DNA from 2 places in the Variovorax sp. HJSM1_2 genome. Region 2 is predicted to be linked to the other one. Evidence: predicted binding sites of a transcription regulator. Region 2 holds the regulator's gene; the other holds the start of a gene.
What was found. The regulator FliA, encoded in region 2, starts transcription of late flagellar genes. The targets are predictions, from matches to a motif close to CTAAAGTTTNNNNNNNNNNNGCCGNTA.
Positions count from the first base shown of each region.

Region 1: a site for FliA is predicted at 5,473-5,499, ahead of ACFQ95_RS23720 (DUF342 domain-containing protein). Genes of this name have one in related genera too.

Region 1 covers NZ_JBMOXA010000035.1:24,730-33,414, reverse strand. Annotated here, with positions in the region: gene ACFQ95_RS23745 (PIG-L deacetylase family protein) at 1-21, shown strand, start outside; gene ACFQ95_RS23740 (subtype B tannase) at 415-2,277, shown strand; gene ACFQ95_RS23735 (ABC transporter substrate-binding protein) at 2,393-3,394, opposite strand; gene ACFQ95_RS23730 (4Fe-4S binding protein) at 3,399-3,728, opposite strand; gene ACFQ95_RS23725 (FAD-dependent oxidoreductase) at 3,725-5,356, opposite strand; gene ACFQ95_RS23720 (DUF342 domain-containing protein) at 5,603-7,249, shown strand; gene ACFQ95_RS23715 (IclR family transcriptional regulator) at 7,544-8,344, shown strand; gene ACFQ95_RS23710 (dihydrodipicolinate synthase family protein) at 8,514-8,685, shown strand, end outside.
Region 2 covers NZ_JBMOXA010000011.1:148,116-156,800, forward strand. Annotated here, with positions in the region: gene flgG (flagellar basal-body rod protein FlgG) at 1-741, opposite strand, end outside; gene flgF (flagellar basal-body rod protein FlgF) at 790-1,530, opposite strand; gene flgE (flagellar hook protein FlgE) at 1,569-2,798, opposite strand; gene ACFQ95_RS14460 (flagellar hook assembly protein FlgD) at 2,840-3,496, opposite strand; gene flgC (flagellar basal body rod protein FlgC) at 3,523-3,927, opposite strand; gene flgB (flagellar basal body rod protein FlgB) at 3,961-4,374, opposite strand; gene flgA (flagellar basal body P-ring formation chaperone FlgA) at 4,628-5,377, shown strand; gene flgM (flagellar biosynthesis anti-sigma factor FlgM) at 5,476-5,802, shown strand; gene ACFQ95_RS14485 (hypothetical protein) at 5,831-6,217, shown strand; gene ACFQ95_RS14490 (RNA polymerase sigma factor FliA) at 6,324-7,043, opposite strand; gene ACFQ95_RS14495 (hypothetical protein) at 7,043-7,840, opposite strand; gene flhF (flagellar biosynthesis protein FlhF) at 7,833-8,685, opposite strand, start outside.

The DNA of each region.
Region 1 (8,685 bases), on a different contig from region 2:
TATTTCTTTGAGTTGGTGTGACGGATGGCGGGCGGGGCGGCCGTTGGAACGGGCCGGCCGCGGCTGTGGCCGCGAGACACCAGGCCTGTTGCCTCGCCCGGTGAAAACCCATGGAAAACCATGATGCCGGACAGTTATCGCGCCTCGAAATGCGCCATCTTCTGCGGCGCGGGCCGGTTGCTTAAAGTCATCTGCATGTCATGGACTCGAAACCAAAGAAGCGCGTGGGCATGCGGCCTGCCGCCCAGAGCGGTTTCTGAAGACGCGCAGCATCCAGGCGCAGTCTTCGATGACGAAGAAGGCCAGCCAACAGCCGACCTTCAGCCCGAACCCCAAGCCTGAGAACAGCCCGCGTGGCCCTGTGGGCTTCCGAACAGCCCACATTCAATCGATTACTCCCAACGAGACAAGCATATGCACAAAAAATTCAAACATCGCGCACTTGCGGCCGCCATCGCCGCGATCTCGGCCACCGGCCTGCTGACCGCCTGCGGTGGCGGCGATGGTGCCAACACTGTCAATCCCGGTGTTTATGACAGCCAGTTGGCCTTTGACAAGACCAAGTACACCACCATCACGGTCACGCTGGATGGCGTGAGCACACCGGTACGCTGGTACCGCGAGGTGTGCTACGTCGGCAAACCGATGCGGCTTGCGCCCACCCAGTCCGCCGGTGCCGTGGACAACCAGGCCTGTGGTTACCAGAACATGAACATCTTCGTGCGCGAAGTCGATGCGGCCAAGCAGGACAACGCCATTTTGCTCAACGTCAACAACTCCGGCTGGTTGGCCAGCTACCAGGGTGGCAAGGGTGGCTGGGACGGCACTAGCCCCATTACCAGTGCCAACTACACCGGTGCCGACATCGTCAACGGCGGCAGCTATGTCAGCAACAGCGACACCGACAAGCGAGGCGCTGCGCTGAGCCGCGGCTTTGTCTACATCAACATGGCTTCGCGCAGCCGAGGCGCGACCGCGCCCGCAGGCGTTTTCGATGACGGCATTTACCAGGGCAAGGCGCCGGCGGCGATTGTGGACGCCAAGGCCGCCGTGCGTTACCTGCGCCTGAACGACAGCCTCATGCCCGGCACCGCCAGCCGCATCGTGGTGAACGGCACCAGCGGCGGCGGCGCACAAAGCACGCAGCTAGGTGCGACCGGCGACAGCGCCGACTATCTGCCCTATCTGAAGGCCGTAGGCGCAGCCGGCATAGACACCAATGGCAAGAGCGGGATCAGCGACAGCGTCTACGCCATCGTCGCCTATTGCCCGATTCAGGACATGGGCAGTGCCGACCTGGCTTACGAATGGATGTTCAATGTGGTGGGCACACGCGCCGCGGTGTCGGCGGACCAGAAGGCCGGGCTGATCGTGGACGCCAGCGGCAATGAGTTGGTCCGGGCCTCCAACCCCGACCCTGCAGGCAGCAGCGCACTGATGAACAAGTTCACGGCTTACCAGGCCAGCCTGGGCCTGAAGAACGACGACGGCACGGCGCTGACGTCTAGCAATATGCTGGCGGCCCTGGAGCTCGAGATCAAGAAGGCAGCCAGCGCGTATGTCAAGTCCGGCAAGGCTTTTGTGGCCTACAACAGCTTTGGCAGCGCCGCGGCCAATGGGGTCGCCGGCGGCAGCGGAACCCTTTATTACAAGAACGACTTCATCAACGTCGATGCGAGCGGCACGGTCACCAATTTCGACATGGCCAACTACCTGAAGTTTGTGGCCAAGCAGGCGCGTCTCAAGGCCGTGCCATCTTTTGACCAAGTAGGCCAGACCGCCGCCCTCGCAGCAACCGCCACGGCCGACACCACCAAGGCCGGTGCCGTGGTCAACGGCAATTACAGCGGCGGCGAGTCCAACCTGTTTGGCACGGCTGCGCAGGTCTATTCCAACTTCACCGAATTCGCCTGGAACAACAACAATGGCGGAGACGCCATCAATGCCAAGCAAAGCGACGTGGGTTTGAAGAACACCGGCTACACCTGGGCCAACAACCCTCAGCAGGCCTATCTGCTGAACCAGTACAAGATGATCAACGCGCTACCCTACATCGGCAAGACCGATGGCATCACCACGCATTGGCGCGTGCGTGTGGGCGCGCGTGACCGTGACACGTCGTTCACCGTGGCCTACAACCTCAGCCGCGCCCTGAAAGCCGATGCCAAGGTCAAAGATGTCGACTACGCGTTGTTCTGGGACCAGGGACATGCCGGCAACTACGACGTGCTGGACGCGTTTAAATGGATAGACCAGAAGCTGGCTGCCGGTAACTAAAGCCAGGCCATAGAGCCAGGCCGAACAAGTCTCAGCATCATGCTGCGACTTGTTCCGCGTCACCTCAAACGTGTGGACGATCTCGCCGTGCCCCTGGTGAGATCGTCCACACGTTCTATGCGTCGTTCACGCGCCAACTGTCGAGTGCAAAGTCGCGCTCTATGAGTTTTTCGCCCAGCAAGAAACTCTTCACCTCGCCGAGCAGCGCCACACCTTCCGGCGGATAGGCCACCTCGGGGAAGTGTGACAAGGGGTGCGAGATCTTCACCACGTCCACCGGGAAGCCGCTGACCTCGGCATGGAAGGCGTAATAGGCCTCGCTGTCGCGGCCGATGTCGGCCAGGGCCGCGCGCCGTGCGCGTGTCCATGCGCCGGCCAGGCCGGGTCGCGCCGCCAGCAGTTTGTCGGACGCCACGATCACCGAGGTGCCGCGCAGCTTGGGGTGTTGCTCGGCCTGGTCTATGACAGGGTAGCCGCGTGCGGCCAGCAGCGGGCCGGTGTCGATCTGCGCCGCAAAGGCGGCGATGACACCCTTGTCGAGTGCCGCCTCGCCGTCGCGTGGAAACATGTGGATCACTTTCACCGACTTCTGCAAGCCGTGCTCTTTCAGCAGGCCCAGCACATAGCGGTGCATGTAAGAACCACGCGCCACACCAATCGATTGGCCATCCAGCTCCTTTACGCTGCGCACGCCGTTGCGTGGTGTCAGCAGCCACACGTTCAAGCCCACGGAATCAAAACCAATCAGTTGTGTCTCCAGGCCGCGTGCACGCGCCACGATGGCGGGGGTGTCGCCGTAGATGCCGGCGTCCAGCGCACCCGCAAAGAAGGCTTCGTTCAGATCCGGGCCATTTGGGAAGTTGCGCGTCACCACGTCCTTGATACCCAGCGGCGCCAGTTCGCGCAGCAGGTAGCCCTTTTGCAGAGCCCAGCCGGTGGCCGCCGCAGGCTTTTTGCCGGGGCCGATGTAGCCCAGGCGCAGCACACTGCTGTCGGCCGTCTGGGCGCTGGAGAAGCCGGGCAGGGCGCTGGCGGCGGCTGCGCCCGCGGCGCTCAGCAGCAGGCGGCGACGGGTGGCAAAGCGTGTAGTGGAAGGCGTTGTCAGAGTAGGTTTCATGGCATCAATGCGCGCGTTTAAGAAGTTCAAAACTGGCATCAGCCGCCGCTGTGGACTGGCGCCCACGGCCCCAGCCTATGGCGTGGCGGTAGCTGCCCAGCGGGGCCTGTGTAGACGGTTCGCGTTCTTCGGCGGTGGCGCGGCGATCCGCAATCGGGGCCACATACAGCGCGTCTTCAGGGCAATACAGCTCGCACATGAAGCAGGTCTGGCAGTCCTCTTGGCGGGCGATGTGTGGTGGGCCGTTGGTGACCACGTCGAATACGTTGGTAGGGCAGGCGCTGACACAGATGTTGCAAGCAGTGCAGCGCTCGGGGCTGATGAGTTCTATCATGCGGCGACCTCGTCGCGCACGGCTTGTGTGTGGACCCAGACCTCGTCCAGCCCTCCGCTGAGCAAGCGGTGGCGTTGGCCGGGGTCGAGCACGGCATGTTCGCGGCGGCGGTGCATGCCGCGGGTTTCGGTGCGTTGCAGCGCGCTGCGGTACATCCAGCGTGCGGTGGCCAGCATGGCGGCAGCCTCGCGGGCGCGCACCGCTTCCGTCGCACTGGCCGCCGGTGCGCTTTGGCGCAGGCGGCGCCACAGATCATCGAGCCGGCCTAATGAAGCCTGCAATGCTTCGGCTTCGCGGAACCAGTTGCGTTCGTAGGGGAAGACCTCTGCCTGCACCGCGCTCACCAGCGCCTGGCTGTTATAGGCCGTGGCACCTTGGCTGGACAGCGCCACACCGCCCGCGCGTTGCAAAACACGTTGGAAAACACCTGTGGTGTGGGCGTGCTGATCTTTGCCAAACGCCGCAGCACCCGCGCCGGCCCAGAAGCCGGACGACAGCGCCCAGGCGGCGTTGTGGCTGCCACCGCCGGTAAAGCCGCCGCAGATCAACTCGCGCGTGGCGGCGTCGCCTGCCGCATAAAGGCCAGGGACGGACGTGGCGCAGCTTTCGTCCACCAGGTTGAGCCCACCGGTGCCGCGCACCGTGCCTTCCAGACGCAAGCTCACGGGGAAATGCTGGGTGAAAGGGTTGATGCCCTGGCGGTCGAATGAAACGAAAAAGTTGGGTTGCGCGGTGCGCATCCAGGCCTGGATTTGTGCATCGGCACGGTCGATACACGCGTAGACCGCTTGAGTCTGCAGTTGCTGCGCGATGACGCTGCGACCACGTGAGGAACCGGCGCCTTCTATCACCTGGCCTTGGGCGTCGTAAAACGTCGCCCAGTTGTAGAACAGGGATTTGGTGACCGACGAAAACGCCGGGCCCAGGCCATAGGCATTCGAGAACTCCATGCCAGACAGCGCCGCGCCCACCTCGGCGGCCATCAACTGGCCATCGCCGGTCAACACATTGCAGCCGAGGGCCTTGCTCAGGAAGGCGCAGCCGCCGGTGGCGATGACCACGGCGCCCGCGCGCACCACCCAGGTGTCGCCGCTTTGCCGGTTCACGCCGGTGGCGCCTGCGACCGTGCCTTGTGTGTCGACCAGCAGCTCGAGTGCCGGGCTGTGGTCGAGTATGCGTGCGCCCGATGATTTCACCTGCTTGCGCATCAGCCGCATGTATTCGGGGCCTTGCAGCGAGGTGCAGCGCAACTTGCCTTCGTCATCGCTGGGAAAGGGATAACCCCAGTCTTTCAGGCGCTCCACGTTGTCCCAGGTCTGGGCCAGCACGCGGTCCATCCAGGCGTGCTCGGCCAGGTGGCCGCCCATGGTCAGGCGGCTGGCTTTGGCCAAGGCACGGGCATCACCGTCGGGTGACACGTGCCATAGCCCCGTGCCCGATGGTGCGGTGGCGCCCGAGGTGCCACAAAAGCCCTTGTCGGCGAGCAGCACGCGTGCGCCCTGGGCTGCGGCGCTGATCGCCGCCCAACAGCCGGCGGGGCCACCACCGATCACCAGTACGTCGACTTCGTGCCTATGGCTGCCGTCGGCACCGGACAGGGCATGGCCCGTAAATTCTCTGGCACCCATTTGTTTTCAACCTTGTGTTTGTGCGAGTGCTTCACTCTAAACAGCCGCATCGCGGCACACAAAGAAGAAATCCGTTCAACGATATGCGCTTTGCTGGCGGGCCGCACAAGACCCTGTTAAAGGTCTTTTTCGGAGCGCCGAAAGACATCTGTATCGAAGCAAATGCTGCAGCCCTTACCCCCGGGAAAGTTAATAGGTAAACATACAATACGAGAACAATCTCAATAGCGAAGGAGCAGCTTTCTCATGCCAGATCAAGAAGGCCAGGATGGTGCGCCAGGAAACCAGGTGGCTAGGGACGGACTGGTGCTGTCCGAGCGGGACGGGCGCGTGCTGGCACAGATGTCGGCGGGGGAGAACCGCGCGCCCTTGAGCGCTGCCAACGTGCGCCAGCTGCTGGACCAGTCGGGTCACGGCGACTGGATGGTGCTGGACGACGGCCTTGACACCTTGCTCGAACGCTGGGGCAACCACTCGGACGCATTTGATATCGACATCGCTGAAAAACGCGATGCCTCAGTGGCCGTGACGATCGCCGGTGATGGCGCCGTGGCCTGGTTGCAGGTTTCACCTGCGCGTGGCGGGCAGGGGCTGGCGGTGGTTGACGTGGCCAACGCCTTGAAGCAGGCGGGTGTCGTTTTTGGCATTGATGAAAATGCGGTGCTGCAGGCGTGTGCCGCCGTGATGCCGGCCAAGATAGAAGCCGCCTTTCAGAGGCCGCCTCTCAGCGGCGCAGACAGCACATTCGAGCTGCTGATGCAGACAGTTGCCGACCGCGCCCCTAAAGTCAACGAAGACGGCCTGATCGATTTCCGCGAACTCGGCGACATTCCCTTTGTTCAGCCGGGTGCACCCTTGATGCGCCGCCATCCCGCCACAGCCGGAGTGGCGGGCTGCGACGTGCGCGGCAACCCTGTCAATCCTTCGCCGGGCATCAACACTCCGTATGCCAGCCCGCTCAAGGGTGTGCGTTTCGCTGCTGACGACGCCGAACTGCTGGAGGCGGATGTCAAAGGTCAGCCCGTGCGTGTGGAAAACGGCATGCTGGTGGAGGATGTGCTGTCCCTGGAAAAGGTGGACATGAACAGCGGCAACATCAGTTTCGATGGCAGCATCGAAATCAAGGGTGATGTGATGGCCCACATGAAGATCAAGGTCACGGGCAATATTGTGGTACGCGGCACGGTGGAGGGCGCGGAGCTGGACGCTGGTGGCGACATCCAGATCAACAGCGGCATCATCGCCCATTCCAAGGTCAAGGCCGCGGGGGCGGTTGCTGCGCGTTTTATCGAAAACTCCGAGGTTTCGGCGGGCACTGTCATCTCTGTCGACGACATGGTGCTGCAAAGCGAATTGCTGGCACACAACCAGATCATTGTGGGCATCAAGGCGCAGAAGCGCGGTCGCATCGTCGGTGGCAATACCCGCACCATGATGAAGGTGCATGTGCCGCAGATCGGCGCGGACGACGCCAGCGGTGTGACCACGGTGCAGGTCGGCGTCAACCCCATCCTGGAAGCGCAGCTGCTGGAGATCGAGGCGCAGATCAGTAAATCCGAGACCGAGCAGAGCAATCTGAAAAAGGTCGTGCAACACCTCAAGACCAACGGCGACAAGAACCAGCAACTGCCGCGGGCCCAAGCCGCGCTGCAGCATGCGCTTCAAGTCTGGGGCGCACGCCTCAACGACAAACAAAAGGTAGAAGGACAACTCGCGACATTCGAGGACGCGGTGATTGAGGTCGGCCGGGCAGTTGAAGGTTCGGTGGTCCTGACCTTCGGCAAACGATCACGCCGGGTTCAACATGCTTACGAGGCAGGGGTGTTCAAACTCGCGCCTAGTGGACATATCGTGCATGTGGACTCACAGGGCACGGCTACCGTGGTGGGCTGAGCCGCCGCGCGAATACACGGCATCAGGTTCAAGACACTCGGGCCATTTCTTCAAAACATGCCGCCATCTTGCTGCTGAGTTCAGATGGCCTGGCCGTACAGCAGCAAAATTGCGGCTATCGCCCTTGGCCGCAATCACACACCGCGGCTTCAGCCCGTGACGTTCCAGGCGTGGAAACTCTTGATCTAAGATGGCGTGAAGAATGCTGCTCGCGCACCAGGCATGGATGCGCCCACAACAGCAAGACAGACCCAGCGTAAAAACAGGCCGAAGCCACAAGGAAACCAGGTGACCATGGCTGATTCAAAGACCCTGCAAACTTACTCAGACGATAAAAGCAGAATCCAGTCGATTGGCAAGATGATGGGTGTTCTGGAGTGTTTTTCGACGGTGAATCGACACCTGACCCTGGCCCAGATCGCCACAATGTCGGGCATGCCGCGCCCGACTGCGCACAGGATGCTGGCGGCGATGAAAGAGATAGGCTTTATCGAACAGGACACCCGCAACGGCAGTTACGGCTTGGGCATACGGCTGTTTGAGCTGGGCAATATTGCATTGGCCAACATGGACATTCTGCGCGAAGCCAAGCCGTTCATTGACAGGTTGTGCAAGTTGTCGGGTGAGTCGTCGCACCTGGGGGTGTTTAACGGCTTTCAGGTGGTGGTGGTCGACCGTGAGGAGTCGTCAGACCGTCACCTGAGCGGTACCCGTTTGAGCGAGTCATCACCTGCCCACTGCACCGGTGTGGGCAAGGCCTTGCTGGCGTTCCAGCGCAGCGAGGTGGTCGAGCAGGTCATTGCAGCCGGTCTCAAGGTCTACACCCCAACCACCATCTCCACGGCCGGAGCGCTGCGTAAGGAACTGATCGCCATCCGCAAGCGTGGTTATGCGATCGACAACGCAGAGCACGAGGTCTGGGTGCGCTGTGCTGCGGCCCCGATCCGCAACTCATCAGGCCATGTGTTTGCTTCGGTCAGTGTGACCGGTCCGGCCGACCGCATGACCGATCACAAGATCAGCAGTCTCGCGCCGCTGCTGCTGCAGACGGCCGATGCGATCTCGCGCCAGATCGGTTACGCACAGGCCAACTGAGCGCCGCGTTCCACTCGCCGCTCGGGCGAGCGCATTTCACCAGAAGCGCGCTGGTAAACACTGATTGTTCGGGATTTCGCGGGTCGCTAAAGTTTAAAAGAAATCCGGAATGACAGTCCGGATTCCGGACAGTTGGAAACTTCTTTTCTTTTAAGACTGGAGCCGCTCCGTGCCAAGCCCTGATGTTTCACTACGCCAGCAACTCACCGGTGTGTTGCCCCCCATTACCATGCCCTTCGACCAGAACGGCGACCTTGTCAAGGGAGGGCTGCGCGAGCAGATTGACTTCATCGTATCCCAGGGGGCCTGTGGGGTGGTGGCCGGGGGCAGTACGGGCGAAG
Region 2 (8,685 bases):
GATGGCCTTGGAATTCATTTCGTAGGCGCGTTGCGTCTGGATCATGGTGACCAGCTCCTGCACCACGTTGACGTTGGAGGTTTCCAGGAAACCCTGCGATACCTGGCCCATGCCGTTGGTGCCGGGCGTGCCGTTTTGCGGCTGGCCAGAGGCGGCGGTTTCAGTGAACAGGTTTTGTCCCTTTGGCTCCAGGCCAGCCGGATTGATAAACGTGGCCAACGCCAGGTTGCCCACGGGTTGTGGCGTGGGGTTGTTCGGCAGCACCACGGTCACGGCACCGGCGGCGCTGATGGTGATGCTTTGTGCGGTGGGCGGGATGGTGATGCCGTTGGCCACGGTCAAACCGTTGGCGGTGACCACGCGGCCTTGTGAATCGAGCTGGAACGTGCCGTCGCGCGTGTAGCCAATCGAGCCGTCGGGCATGTTCACCTGGAAGAAACCGTTGCCTTGAATGGCCACGTCGAGCGCGTTGGTCGACTGCTGCAGGCTACCTTGTGTATAGGAGCGGCTGGTGGCGACGGTGCGCACACCCAGGCCCAAATGCAGGCCGGTGGGCAATTGGGATTGTTCGGTGGTGTCGGCGCCCACCTGGCGAAGATTTTGATAGATCAAATCTTCGAACACGGCGTTGGCGCGCTTGTAGCCGGTGGTGGACACGTTGGCCAAGTTGTGGGAGATCACGTCCAGCTGGGTTTGCTGGGCTTCCATGCCGGTTTTGGAGATCCACAGAGAGTTGATCATGTCATTTCCTCGATTAGGTGCGTGGGTCGAAGCAGGCTTTAGGGCCTATCAACCCTGGACGCTCAGCAACTGGCTGGCGGTCTTGTCATTGGTTTCGGCGTTTTGCAGCAGGCGCATTTGGGCTTCAAATTGGCGTGCCACCTGGATCATGCCGACCATGGTTTCCACGGCGTTGACGTTAGAGCCTTCAATTGCGCCCGGCTCCATCTTGGCATTCGCATCATTCGCCAGCGGCTCGCCAGTGGCGGTGCGAAACAGCGCATCGTCGCTGCGCACCAGGCGCTCGTCATCGGCCGGCGTGGCCAGTTTCAGTCGGCCCAATTTGGTGGGCGCCTGGCCTTCCACGGTGGCGGTGATGCTGCCGTCGTAACCCATGTTCACTTGGGCGCCCTGGGGCACGTCAATCGGCGCGCCGCCGTCGGACAACACCAGCAAACCCTTGCTGTTGACCAGTTGTCCTTCGGGCGAAATTTCAAAGGTGCCGTTGCGCGTATAGGCTTCAGTGCCATCCAGGCCCTGCACCGCGAACCAGGCGTTGCCCGAGGCTGCGGCGTCCAGGTTGCGGTTGGTACGCTGGATAGGGCCGGCCAGGTTGGAGTGGCCGGCCGTGGCTTCCAGGGCAAACACGCGGGTGCTCGAACCAGGACCATTCAGCGGCACCGAACGGAAGGTCGACAACTCGGCGCGGAATCCGTTGGTGGAAACGTTGGCCAGGTTGTTGGCCAGCACCGCCTGCCGTTGCGAGGCGGTGGCGGCACCGGTCATTGAGGTGTAGATTAAATGGTCCATGGCGCGGGGCCTCTATGTGACTGCTAAAGGGCGCGTGCTTAGCGCATGTTGACCAGGGTAGACATCACCTGGTCCTGTGTCTTGATGGTTTGTGCGTTGGCCTGGTAGGCGCGTTGCGCGGTCATCATGTTGACCAGCTCGGCGGTCAGGTCGACGGTGGAGTCTTCCAGCGCACCGGCCTGCAGCGAACCGAAGTTGCCGTTGCCTGGTGTGCCGGGCACGGGTGCGCCCGATTCCGACGTGGCCAGCCAGTAGCTGCCTTGCGGGTTCAGGCCTTGCACGTTGCGGAAGTTCACCAGCTGGATGGAGCCGGCGATTTGCGTCACACCATTCGAGAAGCGAGCGGTGATGTCACCGTTGTCGGCGATGCTGATGCCGGTCAATTGGCCGGGCGCGCTGCCGGTCTGCGTGATGTCGGTCACGGCAAACGACTTGGCGTCCTGCGTCAGACGGCTCAGGTCCAGCGGAATGTCGAACGCGGCCGTTGCACTCGAGGCCACTTGCACGCCGGTCAGCGATAACGGGTCAGTTGGTGTGGACGACACATATTTTCCGTCGGCGTCGAAGGTGACGGAGCCAATCGGTGTGGTCATGTCGCTGGTGGTGCCACCGCCTTTGGAGTAGTCGGCGTAGACGTCCCAGGTGTTGGCTGCGGTCTTGGAGAAATAGACGCCCACGGGGATCGAGGCGCCCTGGGTGTCATACACGTCGAGCGAAGTGCCGTAGGTGGTGACGGCGGTCGGCGGTGTGGTGCTGGCGGCAATCGCCGTGCGTGTGTCCAGGTTCAGTTCTAGCGAAATATTGTCCGTGACCGTGCCCGCGACACCCTTGCCCGTGGGCAGTGTCAGCGGCACGCCGGTTTGCACGGCGCCGGTGATGGGGTCGGTGACGTTGCCGATCAGCTTGGCACCATCATTGGTGATGATGTTGCCGCTTTCGTCGAGCTTGAAGTTGCCGGCGCGGCCATAGGCCATGCTGCCGTCGGTGAGCTGCAGCTGGAAGAAGCCCGAGCCGTTGATGGCCACGTCCAGGTCATTGCCCGTGACGGTGATGTTGCCTTGTGTGAATTGTTGCGAGATGGCATTCACCACCACACCGATGCCGGCGCCGCCGCCAGCGGCTTGGGTCAGGGAACTGGCGTAGAGCTCGGCGAACTCGGCGCGCGAGGCTTTCATGCCTGTGGTGTTGGCGTTGGCGATGTTGTGGCCAATGACGTCCAATCCCTTGCTGGCTGCGTTCAGCCCGGACAGGCCTTGTTGAAAACTCATGATGAACTCCTGTTAGAAATGGAGGTGATGAAGAGGTTGGTTTAGAGAATGGCCTTGATGGCGCTGTAGTCGACCGTGCCGCCTTTGAGCAGCGACAGCTTGAGCGCACCGTCTTCGGCGCCGACCGACAAGACCTTGTCGGACATCAGCGCGGTGGAGCCGACGGCGCTGGAGCCATTGGTGGCGACCACCTTGAACGTCAGGTCGCCCGTGCCGCTGTAGGTGGAGGTGTCCCAGGCAAACGAGTAACGACCCGCTTCCAGCGAGCCCATGGGCAGCGTGCCTATCATCTTGCCGGAGGACGAGTAGATTTGTACCGTCACATTGGCGGCCTTGCCGTCCAGGTCGAAGGCTCCGCCACCGGTTTTCGATTCGGTGTCGAGGTTGAGCGTGTCGCCTTCGGTCATCACCGTGCGGCCGACCATGGTGCCGCCTTGCATGACCTGCAGCGAGGTGAATTGGTCCGACATGCTCTTCATTGTTTCGTTGAGCTGCTGGATGCCGGTGACCGTGTTGATCTGTGCGATCTGAGTGGTCATTTCGGCGTTGTCCATAGGGTTCATCGGATCCTGGTTGTTCAACTGCGCCACCAGCAGCTTCAGGAATCGATCTTGCTGGTCACCAATCGTCGAGGACGACGAGCTGGTGCTGGAGGAACTCGCGGTGTCCCACGAACTGCTAATGCCATTGACTGCCATGATTTGGTCCTTGGTTGTTGTTTTGTTTATTGACCCATTTGCAGGGTTTTGAGCAACAGGGTCTTGGCCGTGTTCATGACCTCGACGTTGTTCTGGTAGGAGCGCGAGGCGGAGATCATGTTGACCATTTCCTCCACCTGGTTGACGTTGGAGTGGGTCACGTAGCCATCAGCGTCGGCCAGGGTGTTGTTGGGGTCGAGCACCTTGCGGCCGGGGGTGTCGTCCTCGGTGATTTCCTTGACGCGCACGCCGGCTGAGCTTTCTGCGCCCAGCAGTTCGGTTTGGAACACCACGCGGCGGGCCTTGTATGCGCTGCCATCGGGGCCGGCTACGGCGTCGACATTGGCCAGGTTACTGGCCACAACGTTGAGGCGTTGTGACTGCGCGCTGATCGCGCTTCCAGAGACGCTAAAAATGGAAAACATCGACATGAGGTGCTCCTTGGATGTTTGAAATGAGGTGCTTTACTGGCCTTGGATGGCGCTGAGCATGGTTTTGCTTTGGCCGTTGATGAAGCGCAGCGTGGCTTCATAACGCACGGCGTTGTCGACGAAGTTGGCGCGTTCGCGGTCCAGGTCAACGGTGTTGTTGTCCATGTTGGGCTGGCTTTGCACGCTGTAACCCAGCGCAAGAGTGCTGGCACCCGAGAGATCGGGGCTGGGGATCTGCATGTGCCGCTTGTCGGTCTGGCTGGCTCCGGCAATCGTGGAGCCGCCACCCATGGCCGCTGCCATGGCATCGCCGAATTTGAAATCGCGCGCCACATACCCGGGGGTATCCACGTTGGCGATGTTGCTGGAGATCGTGCGCTGGCGCTCGGCGCGCAGCAGCAGTGCCTTGGTTTGAATGTCCAGGCTTCCAACCAGTTTGTCCAGCATAGTGTTCCCCTTGAATGCGGTCGTATGTGCGGTCTTTTGTGCAGTAGTTGCACGGCAGCGGCGCCATAGGAGTGGTCCGCTGATGCGATGGGGAAATTATGGGAACGCCAGCTTCGCGCGAAGTGGCGAAGAGGGGGGTGAATGCGGTGCAGTTCCAGGGTTTGCCGCAGCCTGTTCTCCCTATAGTGCTGGGACCGTGTGGTGGTTTGCCGACTCTGTGGCAGATGTCCAGGCGGTGTCGCCAGGAGGTTTTATGCACACATCTTCAAAAGTCATGCCCTGGGCCCGTGGGCTTGCTGCTGCGTTGGCGTTATCGGGCTCGGCGCTGAGTGGTTTTGCGCAGCAAGCGCAGCCGCCGGCAACGGCAGACGGCGGCTACACCGCCGCGACCCGCCAATGGGTGGACGACGCTCTGGCCCAATCCAGTGCCACCAACGCCATGCCACTGCGCATGGAGGTCACGGTGGGCGCATTGGATTCGCGTCTGCGCCTGGCGTCCTGCGGCAAGGTTGAACCCTATTTGCCCACTGGTGGCAAGCTCTGGGGCAAAAGCCGCATTGGCCTGCGCTGTGTGGATGGCGTGACGCGCTGGAATGTGTTTTTGCCCATCACCGTCAAAGCCTATGGCCCGGCCTGGATCTTGCGTGGACCGGTGGCCGCAGGCGCAGTACTCACCCAGGACGATGCCATGCAGGGCGAGATCGATTGGGCCGAAGATTTTTCCCCCATCGTCGCCAATGCTGACCAATGGGTAGGTGCGGTGGCTGCGCGGGCTTTGATGCCTGGGCAGGCGATGCGATTTCATATGGTGAAGCAGCCGCAAGTGTTCCAGGCCGGAGCCCAGGTGCGTGTCGTGGCTGAAGGCAATGGTTTCCAGGTGGCTTCGGATGGGCAAGCCATGCAGGCCGGCGTGATCGGCCAACCCGCACGTGTGCGCATGGAAAATGGCCGGGTAATGTCGGGCGTGGTTTTGGATGCACGCACCATCAAATTAGAAATGTAGACAAATTGCGTATACGCAGTGAAAATGTCTAAAGTAAGCCGCCAGATGGTCGATACCATGACTACAAGGTCCCGCACATGGGAACTACGGAGCGTGTGATGAAGATTGGACAGACCCCTGAATTGCCAGCCTTGGCTGGTGTGCCTGACAACAAGAAAGTTGTGCAGGAAAAAGAAGCGGCGCCGGCCGGCGTGGCGCGTGAAGGGGTGCGCGCAACCACTAGCGGCGCATCTGTATCGGTATCGACCATGGTGCGTTCACTTGAGCAGTCCAGCAAAGGCGTGACGGCCGATTTTGATGAAAAGAAGGTGGCCGAGTTGCGTGCCGCCATCGCCAATGGCACTTTCAAGGTCGATGCAGAAGCGATCGCCGACAAATTGCTGGCCAACGCGAGCGAAATGCTCAGCGTGAATCGCAATTACTGAATACAACTACCGAGAACTGGGCCGGCACATGACCGCACAACTGTCTGATACCCCTGATTTGAATCGGATTGAGGCCTTGGTTGAAGCGGTGTCCGAAGCCCTGGTCTCGGGTGATGTGCATGAATTGACGGCTGCCAGCGCGGCCTTGCGTGATGCCGTGGCTTCGCTGGCCGGTGTGTCCCGTGGCAAGTCCGGCCTCAAGCCGATGTTGGATCCGGCTTTGCGCGAGCGCATGGAAAAGTTGTCTTTGCAAATGGCCCGTCAACGCGAAGGTGTGCGTCGCCGTGCGGTGGTGGTCGACCGTGCGTTATCTGCGGTCCTGCCGGGTGAAGACGAAACCACCTACGCCAATCAAGTGATGGCCAGCCGCAAACGTTCATCTCCGCCGCGCATCTACACAGCCCTGGCCACCTGACGCGATTGCATTTGTTTCACAAACAAAAACGCCCTTGAGATTTTCAAGGGCGTTTTTTTTATGGCGTAACGCTTGGCGCCTCCAGCGGCGAGATCGCCCAACAGACTCAGTGGCTGCGCATCTTGGCACGCAGGCGGGCGATGGATTGGCTGTGCAGTTGGCAAACGCGCGATTCGGTCACGCCCAGGACAGCCGCGATCTCTTTCAGGTTGAGATCTTTTTCGTAGTACATGCTCATGATGTGCTGCTCGCGTTCGGGCAGGGTCTTGATGGCTTCCACCAGGGCCGCGCGCAAACGATGGTCGCGCAACAGTTGCATGGGGTCGGCTTCACCTTCGTCGGAGACATGGTGATCCAGAAAGCCCGATTCGTCATCGTAGCCGCCGGACATGTCTTCGAGGTAGACCAACTGGGTGCCGCGTACCTTGCCCAGCAGTTCCTGGTAATCGGGCAGGCTCATGTCGAGCTCGGCGGCGATCTCGGATTCGATAGGCACGCGGCCGAGCTTTTGCTCCAGCCGGCGCACCGCCTGTTCAATGTCCTTCTGGCTCTTGCGCGAGCTGCGCGACATCCAGTCGCCCTCGCGCAACTCATCGATCATGGCGCCGCGAATGCGTTGGGTGGCAAAGGTTTCGAACTGCACGCCCTGGTTGACTTCGTACCGGGTCAACGCTTCGGTCAAGCCGATCATGCCCACCTGTATCAGGTCGTCCAACTCGATGTTGGGGGGCAGTTTGGCAATCATGTGATGTGCCAGGCGCCGCACCAGCGGCACGTACTGGCGAATCATGTGTTCGCGATCGAGATGGCCTTTGGCTGTGTACATCAGCGGCTCCATCCCTCTGGCCAGGTTTGCAGCGGAGGTTCGGCCGCGGCTGTGCGAAAGCCAGCCTTGTGCACGGCGAACGAGTCTTCCAGCAGGCGCATCGCCAGCTTAGGGGTGTTCGGGCGGGCTTTGCCACGCACCGCGAACGAGCGCACCGTCATGACTTCCGTGTCCATGTGCAGAAAGGTGCGGGCGCAGTGCTGCAGGGTTTCACCCGCCGAGTTGGCGCGGCGCTCTGCCGAACCTTGTGCGTCGGTGACGAGGGACACGAGCGTAGGCGTCATGTTGGTCTCCACCAAAAACTGCTTGAAGGTCTGGTAACCATTCACGATGGATTTCTTGAATGGCGCCACCATCAGAAGCGGCCGCGAGGCGGTTTCGGGCATCAATTCCATCAACTGTGCCGCAGGTGCGTAAACCACGGCAACGTCGTAGTTTTTCAGGTGATTGGTCAGCGTTTGCAGGCTGCTGTGGTGGGTGCTGCGCTGCGCCACCAATTGGCTCAGCCCCAAACGCGCCGGCATGATGTGTAAGGCTGCGGATTCCTGTTGGAAGTCGGCCAGCCAGTTGCCACGGTTCAGCAGGCTGCTCAGGCCCGGGTTGTCTTCGGTTTCGGTGGCGGTGCCATCCAGCACGGCCACCGATTGCCCGAACTTCTGCAGCGACAGGCAGACCTGCAGCAGCAGCGGTTGTTCCGCTTTTGATTCTCCACGACTAACCACCGGAATGACCCGCAGCCCCACATGTGGCATGGAGCGCCTGAGTCCTTCCCCTTGGTCAATGCTGGGTTCAAGCATGAGCACGGTCCTTGTAGTCAACAGGAGATGCGGGTGAGAAGAAGAAGTTCAAATCCGCTGCCTTGGGATCAAAAACCGATTTGGTCGCTGAGCGCATGGAGTTGCGGATCAGCTTGCCGGCATCGGCGGATTCCCAATCTTCTGGCACCCGTTGCCCATTACACACCCCACGCAACACCAACTGGTGGCGAATCACCGCGTCAAGAGCAGGGCCAAGCTTGACCGCTTCGTCCACCTTGGACAGGATGGCCTGTTGTGTGCCCGTGGTTTTGAACGAGGTCAGCACGTCTTCCAACATGTCGCCATGGCCGCCAGCGTTCAACACCAGCAGGCGGTTGATGTCCGGCAGGTCCAGTACGCCGAGCATGTCACGCTTGCGCGGGTCGCGCGGGGCGATGCCGGTGGTGTCGATCAGCACCATCTTCTTGTTCGCCAGCAGGCTCAGCAAATCTTGCAGTGCAGCACGGTCGTGGGCCAGATGGGCGACGACACCCAGCATGCGGCCATAGGCGCGCAATTGTTCGTGACCGGCCACGCGATAGGTGTCCAGCGTGACCAGGCCTACGCTGTTGGCGCCGTGCATCTGCACACACTGCGCGGCGAGCTTGGCGGCGGTGGTGGTCTTGCCCACGCCAGTGGCACCGACCAAGGCGTAGATGCCGCCTTCCTGTACCAGCGACTGACCGGCTGCGTCGGTCTTCAGGTTGCGTTCCAGCACGTCCATCAACCAGCGCACGGCTTCTGCTGGCGCGGTGTCCTCAGGCAAACGTTCCAAGATGGCGCGGGCCAATGCGGGTGAATAGCCGGCACGGATCAGCTTGAGCATCAGGTTGGATTGGATCGGG